Regions from separate parts of the Mycobacterium sp. NGS54 genome, predicted to be linked through region 1. Evidence: riboswitches for the same ligand, from Rfam matches in the RefSeq annotation. Region 1 holds a riboswitch; the other holds the start of a gene.
The links. Region 1 has a riboswitch for magnesium ahead of AC5Y5E_RS24670 (PPE family protein). Riboswitches for the same ligand answer to the same signal wherever they lie in the genome.
Positions count from the first base shown of each region.

Region 2: it holds a riboswitch for magnesium, as region 1 does, so the genes downstream of both, AC5Y5E_RS05865 (Rv1535 family protein) here and AC5Y5E_RS24670 (PPE family protein) in region 1, are expected to answer to the same signal.

Region 1 is NZ_JCALCS010000008.1:8,104-11,513, forward strand. Features, by position in the region: gene AC5Y5E_RS24665 (PPE family protein, SVP subgroup) at 176-1,453, shown strand; M-box (ykoK) riboswitch at 1,525-1,700, shown strand; gene AC5Y5E_RS24670 (PPE family protein) at 2,114-3,316, shown strand.
Region 2 is NZ_JCALCS010000002.1:251,795-255,204, forward strand. Features, by position in the region: gene ileS (isoleucine--tRNA ligase) at 1-1,555, opposite strand, end outside; gene AC5Y5E_RS05865 (Rv1535 family protein) at 1,853-2,074, opposite strand; M-box (ykoK) riboswitch at 2,382-2,551, opposite strand; gene AC5Y5E_RS05870 (TetR/AcrR family transcriptional regulator) at 2,645-3,301, opposite strand; gene AC5Y5E_RS05875 (NAD(P)H-dependent flavin oxidoreductase) at 3,298-3,410, opposite strand, start outside.

The DNA.
Region 1 (3,410 bases):
TTTGATTCGGCAACACCCGACATCGCTCGGCGGCCACCTGCCCGGAACCGGTCGGACTATCAGCGTCTTTAAGGAGTAGTCCGATGTATTTCTTTGTAACACAACGGAAATCGCCGCGCAACGCAACCGTGCACTCCGCCGAAACCGTGACGGCCGGTTAAGGGAGGTGTTGGCAATGGATTTCGGAGCACTACCACCAGAAGTCAACTCCGCCCGCATGTATGCCGGGCCGGGCTCGGCGCCCATGATGGCCGCCGCGACGGCCTGGGCCGCGCTCGGTGCGGAGCTCGGTTCGACGGCGGCCTCATACGACGCGGTCATCACGGGGCTGACGAGCGAGGAGTGGATGGGGCCGGCCTCCGCGTCGATGGGCGCCGCCGCGGCGCCCTATGTCCAGTGGATGACCAGCACCGGGGCGCTCGCCCAGCAGGCGTCCGCTCAGGCGGCGGCCGCGGCGGCGGCCTACGAGGCCGCGTTCGCCATGACGGTGCCCCCGGCGGAGGTGGCGGCCAACCGCGCTCTGCTCGCGGCGCTGGTTGCGACCAACTTCCTGGGGCAGAACACCCCGGCGATCGCGGCCACCGAGGCCCAGTACGGCGAAATGTGGGCCCAGGACGCGGCGGCGATGTACGGCTATGCGGGGAGCTCGGCGGCGGCCTCGACGCTGACGCCGTTCGATCAGCCGGTCCAGACCACCAATCCGGCCGGGCCGGCCGCCCAGGCGTCGGCGGTCACGCAGGCCACGGGCACTGCGGCGGGCACCGGCAGCCAGACGGTGGACCAGCTGATGTCCGCGATACCCACTGCGCTGCAAGGGTTCTCGTCACCGCTGTCGACGGTCGCGAACCCCGCCGCGGCCATCCCGGGCCAGGGACTACTCGACGCCATCCTGAACTTCCTGGACGGGGCGGACGGCAACGCGATCGGCACGTTCTTGAACTCCTCGTTCGTCAACGGGTTCGTCTCGGCCGGATACGTGAGCCCCGCCATCATCGAACCGGCCGTCACGGCCGCGATGGCCGACATCAACGCGGTGTCGGTGGCCGCACAACCCGCGGCGACCGCGCTCCCGCCCATGGGCGCGGGCTCCGGGAACGCCCTTTGGACGCCCCTGCCGGGAGCCGCCGGGATGGCGTTGGGATCGGGCGGCCTGGGAGCCGCGGACCTGAGCGGGTTTTCGGCCGGCACCAACCAGGCGGCTTTGGTGGGGCGATTGTCGGTGCCGCAGGCCTGGACGGCCGTCGCCCAAGTGGAGAACCACGCGGGGGCAACGTTCGCCGGCGGCGGCTGGACCAACGCGGTCGGTCCGGGCGCTGGCGCGGTGCCGGCCGGAGCGGCACCGATTCCGGGTATGCCGGGCATGCCCGCCGCCACGGCCGCAGGAGGCTACGGCCACGGCCCGCGCTACGGCTTCCGCGTGACCGTGATGCCGCGCCCACCGGCCGCCGGGTGACGGCCGGACTGTTGCAAACGCGTTGCAGCTGGGTTGACTTATCGACTAGCCGGGTGCCACCATGGCCTCTGCAAGCACCTCGCTAGGTGAGGCGTCTGCACGGATACAGGCCACTGACCTCGAACGTCGAAAGACGCCCAGGGTCAGGACAGCTCCTCCCGGCCTAAGGGTTGAGCCCAAGTGGCTTCCGGCTCAGCTGAATCGGATACGCCGTGTGGTGCCAAAGCTTTGACGAGAGGGGTGCGGTCTCCGGGAGTCCCGGCCCGGGCCCTTCTCCCCGTGTGCATGTCGAAGGCATCCCCGTGTGCCCAGGCCGTGAGGAGGTGAGAGCGAAATGAGTCTCGGCGATAGTCCGTATTCCAGATCGACCATTTCGATTCGATCCGGCCCCGGCCCCTTTCTGACCGTCTGAACGGCTCACGCCGCCAGACCTCGTACCGACGCGTCCGCCTAGCGGATCGCGCCGGTGGATCGCGCTGATACCAGCCACCATTGCCGGCCGGCCCGGATCACCCTCTTTACGTGAGGAGTAGTCCGATGTCGCTTGTCTTCGCACGTCCGGCGGCGCTCGCTGATGCGGCCCGCGACTTTGCCGTAGCCACAACACGTTTCAGCACGCACGCCACGACAATCGCAGCGCGTTAGGGGAGGGGGCCGACGATGACCGCCGCACTCGATTTCGCGACGCTTCCACCGGAAGTGAACTCCGGTCGGATGTACACCGGGGCGGGCTCGGGCCCGATGCTGGCCGCCGCGTCGGCTTGGCATGGGCTCGCGGCCGAATTGCGTTCCACCGCATCGTCTTACGATGCGGTGTTGGCCGCGCTGACCGGTGAGGAATGGTACGGCCCGGCATCGGTGGCGATGGCCGCCGCCGCCGCGCCGTACGCGGCCTGGTTGGGTACGACGGCCGAGCGGGCCGAGCAGACCGCAGTACAGGCCGAGGCCGCCGCGGCGGCATACGAGGCCGCGTTCGCCGAGACGGTGCCCCCGCCGGGCATCGCGGCCAACCGTGCCCAGCTGATGGCGCTGATCGCCACCAACATCCTCGGCCAGAACACGCCGGCGATCGCGGCGACCGAGGCCCAGTACGCCGAAATGTGGGCCCAAGACGCCGCCGCGATGTACGGCTACGCCGCCTCGTCCGCGGTCGCCACCCAGTTGAGCCAGTTCACCGAGCCGCAGCGGACAACCAGCCCCGGAGGGCCGAGCGCGCAGTCGGCGGCGGTGGCCCAAGCCGTCGCCACCCCGGACGGCGCTCAGCAGGGCACGATGTCGCAGCTGATGTCCGCGCTGCCCTCGGCGCTGCAGGGACTGGCGTCGCCCGCGTCGTCGCAGACTTCGGCGGCGGAGATCATGGGGCTCCTCACCGGGTCCGGGTCGGGATCCGCAACGCTGGACAACCTTTGGGCCGAGTGGGGGCCCAACGCCAACATCTGGAACACCGCCTTCTCGTCGGGGTTCTACATGCCCAGCAACACGCTGGCGCCATTCCTGAGCCTGCTGGGCCAGGGGGCCGCCGCCGACGCGGCCGACGCGGCCGGCCAGGCGATCGACGGCGCGATCGGTGAGGTGGTCGCGGGCCCCGCGGTCGGGGGCGTCGGCAATGCCGTCTCAGCCGGGCTCGGGCACGCGCCGATGATCGGAGCGCTATCGGTGCCGCCGAGTTGGACCGCACCCGCGCCATTGGCCGGGCCGCTGGCGTCGTCGCTCGGCGGGACGCCCATGGTGGCGCCCCCGGCCATGGCGGCCGGCATGCCCGGGATGCCGATCGGGGCCACCGGTGTGCAACCCTACGGGCGGGCCATGCCGCAGTACGGCTTCCGCCCCACCTTCGTCGCGCGCCCCCCGGCGGCCGGCTAGGACCGGTCGCCGGCGCCGCCTCACAGGCAGTGCCGGCGCGGATTGAGCTTTCCGCAACCTCGCGATCACACCGCCGGGCAGCGCTGCGGCGCGG
Region 2 (3,410 bases), on a different contig from region 1:
TATAGGGCCGGTGCAGGTTGGTGGGCCGCACCCCGAAGTCGCGTTCCAGCTCGTCGAGGCTGCCGTAGACGTCGATGCGGGGGTAGGCCGGGTCGTCGGACTTCCACACCGGAATCGGGCTGCCCCAGTACCGATTTCGGGAGATCGACCAGTCGCGCGCGCCCTGCAGCCACTTGCCGAACTGGCCGTCCTTGACGTGTTCGGGGTACCAGGTGATCTGCTGGTTGAGCTCCACCATGCGGTCCCGGAATTCGGTGACCGCGACGAACCACGACGACACCGCCCGATAGATCAGCGGGTTGCGGCAGCGCCAGCAGTGTGGGTAGGGGTGTTCGTAGGTCTCGTGGCGGACCAACACCGCGCCGTTGGCCGCCACCGGACCGCTGCCGTTCTTCAGGTCGCGGATGATGTTCGGATTGGCGTCAAAGACGCGCTGCCCCCGGTAATCCGGGACCGTGGAGTCGAAGCGGCCCTTGGAATCCACCGGAGTGGCCGGGGCAATGCCGGCCGCGTCGCAGACCGCCATGTCGTCCTCACCGTAGGCGGGCGCCATGTGGACGATCCCGGTGCCGTCCTCGGTGGTCACAAAGTCACCACGAAGCACCTGGAACGCCCTGTCGGTGTCCATGAAGTAGGGGAACGGCGGAACATACCGCAGACCCAGCAGGTCCGCGCCCCGATACGTGCCCAGCACCTCGGGCTCTTCTCCCAGTTCGCGCGCGTAGCCGGCCAGCCGCGCCTCGGCCAGCACGAAACGGCGCTCCCCCACCCGCACCTGCACGTACGTCACGTCCGGGTTGACGGCCACCGCCAGGTTCGACGGCAGGGTCCACGGCGTCGTCGTCCACACCAGCAGGTAGGCCCCGTCCAGCTCGCCACCCGTGACCTTGAACCCCACCGTCAGAGCCGGGTCCTGGCGGCTCTGGTAGACGTCGTCGTCCATCCGCAATTCGTGATTGGACAACGGGGTTTCGTCGCGCCAGCAGTACGGCAGCACCCGATACCCCTCGTACGCCAGGCCTTTGTCCCACAGCTGTTTGAACGCCCAGATCACCGACTCCATGTAGCTGAGATCCAGCGTCTTGTAGTCGTTGTCGAAGTCGACCCAGCGGGCCTGGCGCGTCACGTACGCCCGCCACTCGTCGGTGTAGCGCAGCACCGATTCGCGGCAGGCGTCGTTGAACGCGGCGATCCCCATGTCGTCGATCTGGGACTTGTCGTTGATGCCGAGCTGGCGTTCGACCTCGAGTTCGGCGGGCAGCCCGTGGGTGTCCCAGCCGAACCGGCGCTCCACCTTGTAGCCGCGCATGGTGCGATACCGCGGCACGATGTCTTTGACGTAGCCGGTGAGTAGGTGACCGTAGTGGGGCAGCCCATTGGCGAACGGCGGCCCGTCGTAGAACACGTACTCCGGGGCGCCGTCGCGGCGAGCGATGCTGGCCCGGAAGGTGTCGTCGCGGGCCCAGTAGTCGAGAACCTCGACTTCGAGCGCCGGGAAATCGGGCGCCCCGCCGGCCGGCTTCGGGTACGCCTTGACGTCCGCGTTCTCGGTCACGATGTGTGTCGTCTCCTGTGGCCTCGATACTCAGGCCGGGGACGACGACGCGCAAGGTGCGCGAGCGCCGCGGTACCACCCCGCTTGCCGCGCTCGCGCGCGACCGCTCGACGAGGGCTGTGACGGGCCTACCCGTTCGGTTCTACTGAGCCTGCCGGCCGTTCTTCCGAAGGCTCCCCGGTGATCGCCGGATCGATGCCATTGGCTCGATTCTACTCAAACCCCGCACTCCAAGGGGCTACCTGGCCTCAGGACAGACCTGCGGCCGGGTAGCCCCTTGGAGCGAATAGAGCACCATTAGGCCCGGACTTCCAGCACACCCACCCGCCACAGCGCCGCGTACACGTGACGCACGCCGATGGCCAGGAAGTGGGCGGCACCATCCACCAGCGGGTCAGTGATGACGATGGTCGTGCCCTTCTTGGGCGCGGGGGTGGGCGCGGGGGCCGGGGTCGTGTCGCGCACCACGGTCAGCTTGGGTGCGACGGTTACCACTTCGTCGTGCAGAACTGCGGTCATGATCGTCTCCTCGGAATCCAAACGAGCGGATGGAATCAAAACAAGAGCTTTGATTGGACTGACGTGTCCCATCCCGTTGGGGTTCCGATCCGAGAACGCTTGGCCGGTAAGCCTATTAGCGTTGCGGCGACTCAGCCGAGAACGTCGCGCCGGAAGTCGGATCGGGACGGAACACAGCCCGGACTTCGACCCGGACTATCGCTGGAACTCATGCGTCCCTCACCTCCTCGACGGTCACGACGCGCGTGCGGTTTGCCCGCGCGATCCACGCGCACCGAAAGGAGTACAGAAGCCGGCGAACGCCGGATCCGCACCCCTCTCGTCAGAGCTTTGGCACTACACGACGTGTCCGATTCCTCGGAAGCCACCTGGGCTCAACCCTTAAGCCGGGAGGAGCTGTCCTGACCCGGGGCGTCTTTGGACGTTCGGGGTCAGTGGCCTGTATTCGTGTAGACGCCTCACCTAACGAGGTGCATACGCGACCGATCATGCACGACCGCCACGACACGGTCAATGTGATCTGGTCGTGTCGCCGAATCTTTATGCGGTCATTACGGGAACACACAGGCGTTAACAAGCTGCGGGCGCGCTGGACCCCGCCCCCCGCGGGCGCAGCCCGTCCAGCACTAGCGCCACCACGAAATCAGCCACCTGAGCTGCGGTGACGTCGTCGTCGGTGCTCAGCCGCCGTTGCGCCAGCTGGCCGACCAGCGCCGCCAGCGTGTACGCCACCATGCGCGGCGGGGCGCTCACCACCTCACCGCGCTCCTGGGCGGCCACGATGAAGCTTTCGATGTCGTCGATGAACCGCTCGTAGATCCCGCCGAGATGTTTTTCGAATCGCTCGCCCAGCGCGCACGGGTCGCGCAGCAGCAGCTTGACCGTCGCCCTGTCGGACTCGAAGAACTCCAGCGTCGCCCGCACCGCGACCCGAAGCGACTCCTCTTGCCCGACGCTGCGGGCCGGAACCCCCAGCGCCGCAACGACATGGGTGCGCAGTGCGCTCTCCTCGGCCGCCATCAACGCGTGGAACAACTCGTCCTTGGAATCGAAGTACCAATAGACCGAGCCGTAGGCCAGGCCGGCCCGCTTGGCGATGTCGGCGATCGTCGTCGCATGAAAACCCTTGCGCGCGAACACTTCCTTGGCGGCCGACATGATCTGCTCGCGCCGCTGTGACTTGTCTTCGTCGCTGACCGCGCGGCGCCGGCGGGCCGCGCTTGTCACGTATCGACCAGGCCGTCGAGCCGGCCGATGGTGTCGATGAACTCCTCGACCATGTCGAGCACCACCGAGCGGGCCGGGCGGACCCGGTCGAGCGAACCGACCACCTGGC